2 linked regions of the Funiculus sociatus GB2-C1 genome follow. The protein of the gene in region 2 interacts with the protein of the main gene of each other region in a pairwise test. Links are inferred from orthologs where the notes say so. Each region holds a gene or a part of one and is shown on either strand. Other genes may lie near its edges. The genes, in order: sufU and NDI42_RS25980.

The links.
Region 1: the proteins of NDI42_RS25980 (region 2) and sufU interact in binary tests that used the Escherichia coli proteins (3 or more experiments, as listed by UniProt). The link is inferred for Funiculus sociatus GB2-C1 from one-to-one orthologs.

The regions. Positions count from the first base shown.
Region 1 is NZ_JAMPKJ010000059.1:15,976-23,474, forward strand. The notes cover bases 2,387-5,236. They hold sufU (Fe-S cluster assembly sulfur transfer protein SufU), read left to right. Parts: upstream 2,387-3,495; coding sequence 3,496-3,978; downstream 3,979-5,236. Other genes in these bases: NDI42_RS22200 (CHAT domain-containing protein), read left to right, coding at 2,387-3,064; NDI42_RS22205 (HNH endonuclease), read left to right, coding at 3,103-3,405; NDI42_RS22215 (Ycf51 family protein), read left to right, coding at 3,985-4,503; NDI42_RS22220 (iron-containing alcohol dehydrogenase family protein), read left to right, coding at 4,644-5,236. In the rest of the region: more of NDI42_RS22200, read left to right, coding at 1-2,386; more of NDI42_RS22220, read left to right, coding at 5,237-5,786; NDI42_RS22225 (aspartate aminotransferase), read left to right, coding at 5,921-7,108; NDI42_RS22230 (ABC transporter ATP-binding protein), read right to left, coding at 7,203-7,499. UniProt on the Escherichia coli protein: A scaffold on which IscS assembles Fe-S clusters. Exists as 2 interconverting forms, a structured (S) and disordered (D) form. The D-state is the preferred substrate for IscS.
Region 2 is NZ_JAMPKJ010000087.1:15,181-20,793, forward strand. Bases 2,496-5,306 are described here. They hold NDI42_RS25980 (cysteine desulfurase family protein), read right to left. Parts: upstream 4,576-5,306; coding sequence 3,415-4,575; downstream 2,496-3,414. Other genes in these bases: rne (ribonuclease E), read right to left, coding at 2,496-2,807; NDI42_RS25975 (hypothetical protein), read right to left, coding at 2,817-3,155; NDI42_RS25985 (transposase), read left to right, coding at 5,070-5,294. Also shown: NDI42_RS25965 (ribonuclease HII), read right to left, coding at 1-397; more of rne, read right to left, coding at 636-2,495; NDI42_RS25990 (transposase), read left to right, coding at 5,344-5,595; NDI42_RS28980 (transposase), read left to right, coding at 5,601-5,613. UniProt on the Escherichia coli protein: Master enzyme that delivers sulfur to a number of partners involved in Fe-S cluster assembly, tRNA modification or cofactor biosynthesis. Catalyzes the removal of elemental sulfur from cysteine to produce alanine.

The sequences.
Region 1 (7,499 bases), on a different replicon or contig from region 2:
GGCAGATAAGACGACAGAATTTTCCGGAAATATTAGCAGCAATGGCGGCACCAATTCTGGTAAAGGCGGATTCGTTGAGGTATCTGGGAAGAAAAATCTAGCTTTTGTCCCTAGCGCTGGAACTGGCGGCTCAACAGGCAACATATCGGTTCAAGATAGACCCTTTATACCCATAATTACCGAACCCGAACCAGCCACTAACCCTGGTACTAATCCTGTTACTGGTACTAATTCTGTTACTGGTACTAATTCTGTTACTGGTAATAATTCTGTTACTGGTACTAATCCTGTTACTGGTACTAATCCTGTTACTGGTACTAATCCTGTTACTGGTACTAATCCTGTTACTGATACTAATTCTGTTACTGGTACTAATCCTGTTATTGTGACTGTGAGTGTTACTGCCACTAACCCTGTTACGGTTACTACTAATACTGGTGCCACTGATACGGCTACGGATAAAGCTGACAGAGCAACAACTATACAGTTGATTTCGTTGAGCGATGGTATTTCTGCCTCGCGTGGATCTGATAGTAATAATATTCTTGTTGTCGATGACAGCCTCAAAAACAGGCCGAATGCACCTCATGCTGACAGGGTGACGCGCAATAGTGATGGAAGGCTGAAATTGTCAACTGCTGAAACATCTACTGTCTGCGCTGCACAACTGCAACAGCGATCGCAAAATTTGCAACTACTTGTGCGGCGTTGCTTGCAAGAACAACCCGCCGCACAAGTAGCAGCCGCTCAAGATAGCCCTAAACTAGCGGCATATCGACTATTACAGCAAGGTTTTGAGCAGTATCAGCCGAATAAGGTTGAATCTGCCATCCAGTCTTGGCAACAGGCATTAAGAATTTATCAGGAACTCAAAGACGTTCCGGGGGAAGTTGCTGCTAGAGGTGTTCTGGGTGCGGCTTCTCTGGTTCAGGAAAACTACAGGGAGGCGATCGCGCTCTTACAGCCATTTTTGACTATGGGACGGGAAAATGGCAATTCTAGCGATCGAGGACAAGCACTCTCAAATCTGGGAATTGCTTACAAAGCTTTGGGAAATTATGCAAACGCGATCGCATCCCATCAGCAAGCTTTGGCTATTATGCAGGAAACCAAAGACCGTCAGGGAGAGGGTCAGGTTTTAGTAAATTTAGGTAATACTTATGAAGCTTTGGGTGAATATGACAAAGCAATTAAATCATATCAGCAGAGTTTAACTATTGTACGGGGAATTAAAGATCGCTCAGGGGAAGGGATAGCATTAGGAAATTTGGGAGCTATTTACGCTAATTTGGGCAAGCATGACGAAGCAGTTAAGTCTTACGAACAGAGTTTAGCGATCGCCCGAAAAATTAACCACAAGGAAGGACAAGCAAGTTCCCTAAACAATCTCGGATTTGCTTACCAGGTTCAAGGCGATCATGTCAAAGCGCTTGGTTACTATGAGCAGAGTTTAGCGATCGCTCTGACAACTAGCGATCGCAAGTTGCAGCAGAAAGCATTAGGAAATTTGGGAATTGCTTACGAAGATTCAGGTGACTACGCCAAAGCAATTGAACATCACGAGAAAAGTTTAGAGATTGCGCGATCGCTTGGTGACAGACGCAGCGAGGGAATTGCTCTGAATAATCTAGGACATACCCTATTTACCTCTGGCAAACTCCCACAAGCAGAAAAAAAACTCCGCGATGCAGTTGAAGTTCTGGAATCTCTGCGACCGGGATTAAATGATATCCACAATGTATCACTTTTTGATACGCAAGTTCTCACCTACAGCCTGCTGCAACAAATCCTCATCGCTCAGAAGAAAGAAGATTCAGCTTTAGAAATTTCTGAACGGGGACGCGCCCGTGCTTTTGTAGAGTTACTGCAACAGCGGTTATCTCCTGAATCATCGGCTCGATCTAAAACTAATTTAAACCCTCCCACAATCGCGCAAATCAAAAAAATTGCCAAAGAACAAAATGCCACGCTGATTGAATATTCAATTGTTCCTGAAAAAGATTTCAAAGTACAAGGTAAACTCAGAGGGAAGTCCTCTGAACTCTTTATTTGGGTAGTTCAGCCTACAGGTAAAGTGGCGTTTCGTTCAGTTGACCTTAAACAGCTACGGCGGCAAAAAAATTCGTTTGAAGATTTGCTTGCTAACAGCCGTATTTTACACGGCCCTAATCTTCGGCAAGGAGACGCTGCTAGAGAGAAACTTCATCAAGTGCTGATTCAGCCGATTGCTGAATTCCTGCCCAAAGATGCAAATTCCCACGTAATATTTATTCCGCAAGGCGAGCTTTTCCTGCTGCCTTTCCCGGCGCTAAAAGGCCCCAATGGCAAATACTTAGTCGAGCAACACACAATCCTAACAGCTCCATCTATTGAGGTGCTAGACTTAACGCGCCAGCAACAGCAACGTATAGAAACGTTGCATAGAACGTCTCAACATAGCAAAGATGTGCTAGTGGTGGGCAATCCGACAATGCCGACAATGCCCGCAAAACAGCCAGGGCAAACGCCTCAGCAACTAGACCCATTACCGGGTGCCGAACAGGAAGCACAGACGATTGCTAAACTTTTGAACACCACGGCGATTATTGGGGACAAGGCAACGAAGGTTAATATTGTGCCGCAGATGTCTAAGGCGCGGCTGATTCATCTAGCAACGCACGGATTACTTGATGATATTCAAGAATTAGGCGTTCCTGGCGCGATCGCTCTAGCTCCATCAAAGAATGATAATGGATTCCTCACTTCTGGAGAAATCTTTGACTTGAAGCTAAATGCTGAACTTGTGGTATTGAGTGCCTGTAATACGGGACGCGGTGAAATTACCGGAGATGGTGTCATCGGGCTATCGCGATCGCTGATTTCAGCAGGAGTACCCAGCGCGATCGTATCCTTGTGGGCGGTGCCTGATGAGCCGACTAACCTTCTAATGACAGAATTTTATCGAACTCTGCAAACAAACCCTAATAAAGCCCAAGCATTGCGAAGCGCAATGTTAGCAACGATGAAAGAGTATCCAGAACCGTTAGATTGGGCAGCATTTACCCTAATTGGGGAAGCCCAGTAGAAACAACGGTTAAAAAATAAAATATAAACAATTCCCCCATGTCATCTTGGCGAGAAATTAGGCAACAAGCATTGCAAAGAGATCACCGCACCTGCCAAGTTTGCGGCAAAGAACACAGCGGACAAGTTCATCACATTATCCCTAAAAGCAAAGGTGGAACTGATGACTTGTGTAATTTGATAACACTTTGCGGCAGATGTCACATGGTAATTAGTCCAGTTCACGAATGGCTGATAACAAAGCTTTGGAAAATTCCGGCTGAGGAAATTAGTGGAGTAAGCCAACAGGTGCAAAATCGGATCGACGAAATAATAGAGGCTAGGGAGCAAAAACTGGGATAGAAATCTGGGAGTGAGGTTTACCAGCCCTGCCAAATTGAGAGACACTGATAGGATCGAGAAGGATTCATAAATTTTAATACTTATCCACTCATGACTCTGGGCAACCTGCGCGACCTTTATCAACAGGTCATTCTCGAACACTACAAGAAGCCACGGCACAAAGGCAAAACTAATCCGGTGCATCGGTATCAGAAAGGACATAATCCTTCCTGTGGCGATACGATTGAGCTGACGTTGCATCTGAACGATGCAGGCAACGCCATAGAAGAAGTAAAGTTTGAAGGAGAAGGCTGCGCGATCGCTATGGCTTCTGCTGACTTGATGGCGGATGCCTTACGAGGAAAGAGTGTAGGCGAAGCGCTGGAAATGGTTGAACGCTTCCAAAACATGATGAAGGGGCAAGCTGAGTTTCCTAAAGAACAGCGAAAGCTAAACGTCATGCAAGGCGTTTCTCAGTTCCCAGTCAGAATCAAATGCGCTAACCTTACCTGGCATACTTTAAAAGCTGCCCTGGAATTGCCCAATGGCAATTCAGGGAATGGCTTTATCAGTAATGAAAAAGAAGACGCTTGATCTGCCATGATAACGACTGCTGCTTTTTTAAACTATGCCAAGTGGGCGGGTATCCTCACCCTAGCCTGCGGTGTCTTGGCAGGATTGGGGTTTATTTTGCAATGGGGTATCCGGTTTCGCCTCGTGGGTATCACTGGCTTTATGGGCGTACTGACTGGTGGTTTGTTTGCCTTGGGTTTGGTGCCGTTAACCCACGCGGTAGTTCCGGGTGCGGTGCGCTATAAGCTGGTTTATGACACTGGGGGCGCGCAGACAGTAATCAAGGTTCCCCCGGAAATTACCGAAACACAATTGGACGCAACCCTGCGTCAAGCCGCCGCCAACTTGTTTTCTTATGGTCGTTTAGGTCAGATAAACAACCAACTCACTATTCGCGCACGCACCGTCATCCACCCAGAAGCAGGAGTTTCTAAACCGCTTTACTTGGGTGAGGTGAAGCGGAGTCTCGTCACCCGCGATGATGACCAGTTGGCTATTAAAGTTTATCCGGAAAATATCGCCCAACTGCCAAAACCCAACGCTTGAGCGTTTGTCATTATGAAATCGAGGCGGTTGCTTCCAGTATCAGGAAGCAACCGCCTCCAGAAAATTCTATTTATTCGCTGTAAATTTTTTTCAGAAAAATCTTGAGAGATACCCCTATTTAGAATAAAATAGTTCGTTCTATGCCCAACCAATCTTTGCCAGATTTGTCTACTCAAACCGCTACTTCGTTGTTTTCACTCTGTGTGGCTCCCGGTCGGGTGCTGCGGGGTCAGAAAGCGCTCTCGCAAGCGGGAGAAGCGATCGCGTGTTTGGGGCATCGTCCCTTAATTGTGGGAGGCGATCGCACCCTTGCCGTCACACTGCCCCAATTGCAAGCCGTTCTAGAGCAATCAAGCTTTGCCACAGCATCTTATAGCCCAGATTGTAGCGAAGCCAGCTTGAGATCTCTGCGACAAGCAGCCACAGATTCTCAAGCCGATCTGATTATCGGCATCGGCGGCGGAAAAGCATTAGATACCGCCAAATTACTCGCTTATCAGTGCGGGTTGCCAGTAGTCACGATTCCTACCTCAGCAGCTACCTGCGCTGCTTGGACAGCCCTATCCAACGTTTATTCTGACACCGGAGCTTTTCTGTACGATGTCAGCCTCGACCGCTGTCCAGATTTGCTGGTGCTGGATTACGATTTGATTCAGACTGCGCCGCAACGCACCCTGGTAGCTGGTATTGGCGACGCTTTGGCAAAGTGGTACGAAGCTTCTGTGAGTAGTGGTCATTCTGAGCAAAGTTTGCTAATTGCCGCAGTCCAACAAGCGAGAGTCTTGCGGGATATCTTGTTTCAAAAGAGTGCGGCCGCTCTCCTTGAACCAGGTAGTGAAGTCTGGAGGGATGTTGTCGATGCCACAATTTTACTAGCTGGGGTAATTGGTGGATTGGGCGGCGCTCAGTGTCGTACAGTGGCGGCTCATGCAGTACACAATGGTTTGACTCACATCCCAGCAGCTCATGGTGCCATACATGGGGAAAAAGTCGCTTATGGTATTCTCGCACAGCTGCGTTTGGAAGAAATGGTACAAGGCAACCAATTAGCTGCTACAGCCAGACAACAGTTATTAAAGTTTTACGCTGAGATTGGACTTCCTCAAACTTTGGAGGATCTGGGTTTGGGTGACATCACTTTAGCTCAGTTGCGGCAAGCGGCTGAAATTGCCTGCGCTGCTAATTCTGATATCCATCGGCTACCCTTTAAGGTTGTGCCTGACGAACTGATGGCGGCAATGGTTTCTACGACAATTGGTCATTTGTCAATAGCTAATGGCTAATGGCTGGCGATTAATTAGCTATCTTTTAAAAATGTTTTGATTGAGTTACGAGGTGGCATTTCATGTTCCAATTCCTAATAAGGATTTAGAGCGCTGCCCCGCTGAAAATATACACCAGTTTACGGATAGGTCTGATGACGTTAGATTGGATTAGCCCAGCCGACAGGCTGCAAGCCCTGCCGCCCTATGTATTTGCCCGCCTGGATGAACTGAAAGCTAGGGCGCGGGAGCAGGGGTTGGATTTAATTGATTTGGGAATGGGGAATCCAGATGGGCCTGCGCCGCAGCCAGTGATAGAGGCAGCGATCGCAGCTTTGCACAACCCCGCAAATCACGGCTATCCCCCGTTTGAAGGTACTAGCAGTTTCCGTCGCGCTATCACTAACTGGTATCGTCGTCGTTATGATGTTGACCTCGATCCGGATAGCGAAGCTTTGCCGCTATTGGGTTCTAAGGAAGGGTTGACTCATTTGGCGCTTGCTTATATCAATCCGGGAGATTTGGTTTTAGTACCTTCTCCGGCTTATCCGGCTCATTTTCGGGGGCCAGCGATCGCAGGCGGCAAAATTCACCAGCTGATTTTAAAACCAGAAAATGACTGGGTAATCGATATCGGTGCGATTCCAGATTCTGTAGCAGAACAAGCTAAGATTCTCTATTTCAATTATCCCAGTAACCCCACTGGCGCAACAGCACCCCGTGAATTTTTCAAAGATATTGTTGCCTTTGCTAAAAAGTACAAAATTTTACTCGTGCATGACTTGTGCTATGCAGAGTTAGCCTTTGATGGTTATCAGCCGACTAGCTTGTTAGAAATTCCCGGGGGCAAAGATATCGGTGTCGAGTTTCACACCATGTCAAAAACTTATAACATGGCTGGCTGGCGCGTGGGTTTTGTGGTGGGAAATAGACATATTATTCAAGGCTTGCGGACGCTGAAAACTAATCTGGATTATGGCATTTTTGCCGCTTTGCAAACTGCTGCCCAAACAGCGTTGGAATTGCCAGATGAATATGTGAATCAGGTATGCGATCGCTATCGTCGTCGCCGCGATTTTCTAATTCAAGGTTTGGGCGAATTGGGTTGGAATATTCCCAAACCAAAAGCCACAATGTATCTCTGGGTTCCATGTCCGGTGGGAATGGGTTCCACAGATTTTGCCTTGTCAGTGTTGCAGCAAACTGGTGTGGTTGTAACGCCGGGGAATGCTTTTGGGGCTGGGGGTGAAGGTTACGTGCGAGTAAGTTTGATTGCGGAATGCGATCGCTTGGGTGAAGCCTTGCGCCGCTTTAAAGAAGCGAATATCCGCTATCAGCCGTAAATCATCTCCGGTTAGCACTCAATAAATTGAATTACCTGTAGGCGAGACGACCGCCCTACAGGTAATTGCGTGTTTAATTGAACTGTATAGATATCTATGCAGCCACCGCCTCCAAGGAATTTCTCCGCAGCAAGTTCATCAATTCATCCTTGTAATCGTGGAAAATAGAGTGGCGCTTCACAGCATGGGTGCGATTGGGCAATTCGATGGGGATTTCTTTGCTCACCGTACCGGGACGCGCACTCAGGGCGTAGATTCGGTTAGAAAGGAAAACTGCCTCTTCTACATCATGGGTGATCATGAAAACCGTGAGACGATTGCGTTCCCAAAGTTCCAGCATAAACTGTTGCATAGATTCTTTAGTGTGAATGTCCAATGCACCAAAAGGTTC
Region 2 (5,613 bases):
ATTTTTCATCACCCTTGACTAGATTCTGTTGTGGGATTGGCAAGTCTGGAAGCTGCCACTTGCCATCAACCAGACAAAGCTCTGGTTGTATATTCAGCTTGATTACAGCCCGCTTCATCGCTAACAAGGATGCGTGGAAAATATTAATTTGGTCAATTTCCTGGTTGGAAGCATAACCAATTTTCCAGTCTAGAGCGATCGCTTGAATTTGTGCCGCCAGTTTACCCCGACGATAACTAGACAACTGCTTGCTGTCTCTTACCCCAGCGGCTGAAAGTTCAGCAAAAGCAGACTTTGGTAATATTACAGCTGCCGCCACCACTGGGCCAAACAAAGCTCCGCGCCCAACTTCATCCACACCAGCAACCAGTTCCCAGCCACCGAGTAACTCTGGCAAATCCGAGAGGTTAAAATTTGGTTTGCGGGAAGTCTTAACGACTGCGCCTTTTTCTACCACTTGCTGCACCGACACGATACGGAAGCTCCTTAGTAATTAGTCACTGGTTATTAGCCATTAGTCAGTTGCCATCTTAAAAGTTGTCAAGTTGAAACGAAGTCTTTTTCTAACAACTTTCCAACCTTCCAACCTTCTTCCCGCCAACCGACTAATGGCTAACCACTAACTTCACCCTTTCTCAAGCCTCTGTTGCAGAAGACCGCCGCCGCCTCCGCCGCCGAACTGGAGACTCGCCACTGTCTGATTCTGATTCTTCACTGGGGGATGCAGAGTCAGATGCGATCGCGTCTGGCTCTTCTGGGGCTTCGTCTACGACAGGTGTCACTTCCTCTATCTGTCGTTGCTCCTCGTCTGCTGTCTGATATTCCATTTCATCTACCTCAAATGCGGAGGGTAGATAAGATGTATTATCGTCTTCGTCAGACTCAAAGGCAGAAGTCTGTGTATCTCTTTCATCTTTCGCCGCCTGGATTGAGGAAGCGATCGCTTCCGTAGACTGTGACTCTCCAGGCAAAGTAATCGACACTATCGCCGATTTCGGATTTTTCACTTCCCGCTCTAACAGCACCAACGGAGAAATTCCCATCAAAGCATAAACGTCCTGTTGCTCTGGGGTCATTTCAATTGAAACAATCTCCGGCGGTTCAATTTCCTGTCTGGAAGGCTTGGGACGCTCAGGTTTCGGCGAGCGACGGACTTCTTCCACAACGGGTAGAGGCGTACTTCCCCCACCTATATATGTCTCGCTTTCGCGGATTGGTTCCGGTTCTGCCACCGGAGTTGCCCGGAAATGATTCACTATAGTCGGAGGAGTCGAAATCCGAATAGGAGTTTTTGGGGTTAATTCCTCCTTTAATGGAGGTTCACCTACACGACGGCGGCGACGACGGCGATTATTATTTACCCCCCGCTCCTGATAACTGGGATGATTCATCAAATCCATTGACTCATCATCATCGTCAGCGCCTAAATCTAAAGCTTCGCTGCGACTTTCAACGGCTGGCAAAGGTATTTCCCTAATTCCGACTTCATTTCGGTAGGGTAACGTCCGTGCTTCCCTAACAGGTGTCGGCGAGGGAGGTTCGGCAATTTCTCCTCCATTTTTGTTAGCAGACTCACCCGGTAGGCGAACCATATGCCCCAAACCGCCACAACTAGGGCAGGGCTGACTAAACAACTCGTAAATATTTTGCCCTTGCCGCTTGCGAGTTAATTCTACTAAGCCGAGTTCGGAAAGTTGAGCAATTTGTGGTCTAGCTTTGTCTGCCTTCAGTGCTTTGTTGAAGTGTTCCAGCACTTGCAGCTGATCTCGCCGTGCATCCATGTCAATAAAGTCAACAATGATGACACCAGCGATATTTCGCAACCGCAGTTGACGGGCTATTTCTGTCGCTGCTTCACTGTTTGTCCACAGCACAGTTTCTCTTGCAGTGGCAGAACGGGTGAAGGAACCTGAGTTGACATCAATCACCGTTAAAGCTTCCGTCAGCTGGATAATGATGTAGCCTCCTGAAGGTAAATCCACTCTAGGTTTGAGGGCTTCTCGAATGGCTGCATTGATGCGGAAGTATTCTAAGATAGAAAGGCGCTCGCGGTGATGGTCGATTAATACTCCTTCCGGCGACTTTCCTCCGCTCCAACTGACTAAGTATTGCTTGACTCGCTTAACTCCGGTGTGGGAATCTACGACAATTCGATTTACTTCCGCACTGTACATATCCCGCAAGACGCGCTGAATAAAATCATCGTCTCGATTTAGCAGCGCTGGCGCTCTAGTGGAGTTTACTTCTTGTTGAATCGCTTCCCACTGTTTTTGCAGTGTCTCCAAATCTTCTATGATGGCTTCTTCCGAGCGTCCCTCGGCTTCTGTCCGCACTATTAGCCCCATGCCAGCAGGTTTAATGAGAACGGCTAAGGCTCTAAGGCGGTTGCGCTCGTTTTCGCTCTTGATTTGCCGCGACAGACTCACACCCCGTCCGAAGGGCATCAATACTACATAGCGTCCAGGTAAGCTGATATTGCCTGTGAGCCTGGGGCCTTTGTTGCCGGTCGGCTCTTTCATTACTTGAACCAGAACTTTCTGTTGGGGTGCCAGTAGTTCTGTAATCGCACCAGCGGAACGTTTTAGCCGCAGGGGGCCTAAGTCAGTAACATGGATAAAGCCGTTGCGTTCGGCATCCCCAATGTTTACAAATGCGGCATCTATCCCAGGTAAGACATTTTCAACAATGCCCAGATAGATGTCTCCGACTTGGTGGCTGCCAGTAGCAACGACAAGTTCTTGAATTTGATCTTCCCAAAAGACGGCAGCAATCCGATGCTGCTCCGCGATAATAATTTGCTTCGGCATTCAATTTCCTCAAAAATTCGTAGCAAGTTTAGGCACAACAGAGAATCGGAAAGCAGAAGGCGGATTTAATTCCTTTTTCTTCCTTCTTCCTTCCTCGTTGATCCTTTCTAGGCGCCTCTCACTTTTGCTCAAAGAAATAACGGTGTAAGCCAGAAACTCTCTTTCGGTCGATTTGGTTTTACCTTCTGATTCAATGTGACAGGGGATAGATTCTAAACCCGCCCCTACGTAGAGAGAATAAAGGTGTGTTAACCCAGAATCACTGATTACAGTGACAGACATCCCTTGTAAACTCTTCCCCGATTGCATTTTTTGCCAGTGCCATGCCTTTTCAAAAGGCTTGAACACTGGAATTTGCCCAAAATGAACAGAAAGTCTCTCTCAAAAGCTATCTTGCGCGATCGCTTCCATTTCAGGTTCACTCTTAGGGGCAACCTGATAGATCCTCGATCCGCAATTGCTTCTATTGTGATGTATTATATCGCGCTGTCACTCCGATCAGACTCAACTTATGGGTAGTTGCACTCGCTTTAATTTTGGTAGTCTCAAGGACTCTTGACAAGGGAGAAGGTGAAAAGAAGATTCTCCCTTGTCCTATTGTCTCCCTTCATTGCGTTTGTTTACGCAAGCTGAAAATAGTTGCGATCGCGTGTTTTGCTACAGCTTCTATCTCAGATGCCGTATTAAACCGTCCAATTCCAAACCGAACCGAGGCGTAAGCTAGTTGTTCTGAACGTCCCAGCGCCGTCAGAACATGGGAAGCAGACACATTGGCGGCGGTACAAGCCGATCCGGAAGAAACTGCTACCACTGGCTGCAATCCTAGCAGCAGCGCCGCTCCATCCACCCCTTCTACACTGATGTTAAGGTTTCCTGGTAGTCGCTCTTTGGGGTGTCCGTTCAGATGAATTTTTTCTACCTGACTGAGTTGTTGCCAAAGGCGATCGCGCAACTGGATGAGGCGTTTTGTCTCTGATACCATGTTTACCTGCGCCAATTCTACGGCTTGGGCAAATCCGACAATTTGAGGTGTATACAGTGTACCAGAGCGCATTCCCCGCTCATGTCCACCTCCATGCAGCTGCGGTGCAATTTGGACTCTGGGGTTGCGGCGTCTGACGTAAAGAGCGCCAATACCCTTGGGCCCATAGACTTTGTGGGCAGTCATTGACATTAAATCAATGTGCATCGCCTCCACATTCAGAGGTATTTTGCCAATAGCTTGAGCAGCATCAGTGTGGAATAGTACCTGATGCTTGTGACAAATTGCCCCAATTTCTGCTAAAGGCTGTATGACACCAATTTCATTATTAGCTGCCATTACGGAAACTAAAATTGTGTCGGGACGGATAGCTTTTTCCAGTTGTTCTAAATTAATCAATCCATCACTTTCAACTGGGAGAAAAGTAATTTCAAAGCCAAGAGTTTGCAAATATTTACAAGGGTCCAGAACCGCCTTATGCTCGGTTGCCACTGTAATGATGTGTCGCCCTTTGCTAAAATTAGCTTCCGCCACACCTTTAATAGCTAAATTGTTCGCTTCCGTCGCGCCGCTAGTAAAAATAATTTCTTCTGGCGTAGCGTGTATCGCTTGTGCTAAAACTTCCCTTGATTGTTTGACAGCAGCTTCAGCTTCCCAACCGTAGGAATGGCTCACGCTGGCGGGGTTGCCGAAATGCTGGGTGAAGTAAGGCATCATGGCGGCAAGTACGCGATCGTCTAGGGGCGTTGTGGAGTGACAATCGAGATAAATAGGGCGTACAGTCATACCAATTTGGGATTTAGGATTTGAGATTTGGCGGCGGTCGGAGTTTCGGAAACTCCGATGATTGGTTTGCATCAAACTATCAGGTATATTCACTTCTCGATCGCTCCCCTTGTATGCTCCCTGAAGATGTGTAGCTTCACCAAATCAAAATGGTGTCAATGGGTGCCTCCAATGAGTCACAATTCTATTTTGGCAAAATTGTAAGTTGAGAAATTAAAGATACGATAGCGATAAGCAAAAGACTTGATGAAGTTCCTCTGACTGTAATACTTCAAAGATAGAGCGAAACTACAAGAACAGTTGCATCTGAGCGATCGCCACTACCAACTGGGACTACAAGATGGGAATATTGTTGTAATAACTATCAGATATCGCATCCAGCAAATTGGCACTGAGTTAATTAGACTTCTAAGAGGATGTCTCAAAAGTAAAAAAGCTCTCATAACTATACCCTGTCAATAGCAAAATGTTGATTCGACAGCGTGAAGAGAGCAATGTCTCAATCCTATCCCAGTGACTTAACCGACGAGCAGTGGGAACTGCTCTCAGGGCTGATTCCTAGAGCCAAAGTAGGTAGGCGTCCCCGAAGTGTTGATATGCAAGCTGTGGTGAACGGTATCCTCTATATCTTGTGTGCTGGTTGCGCGTGGCGGATGCTACCCCACGACGCAACCCGCATGGAAAACGGTTTATCACTATTTTCGGCAATGGCGTATTGATGGAACTTGGCAACGCATCAACAAAAGGCTACAGCAGTGGGTGCGAGTGATGGAAGATCATGAGCCTACCCCCAGCGCTGCCGTTTTAGATAGTCAATCAGTGGAAACTGCCACAATGGTCAATATTGAGGTCGGCTATGATGGCGGCAAACAGGTGAAAGGGCGCAAGTGGCATCTGTTGGTCGATACCTTGGGATTAGTGGTGATGGTGGTAGTCACTGCTGCTAATGTCAATGACCGCGATGGGGCACGGTGTCTGTTGGAAAGGCTGTATCAGATACGCCAACGTTTTCCCGTCTAGTACGCATGTGGGTTGATG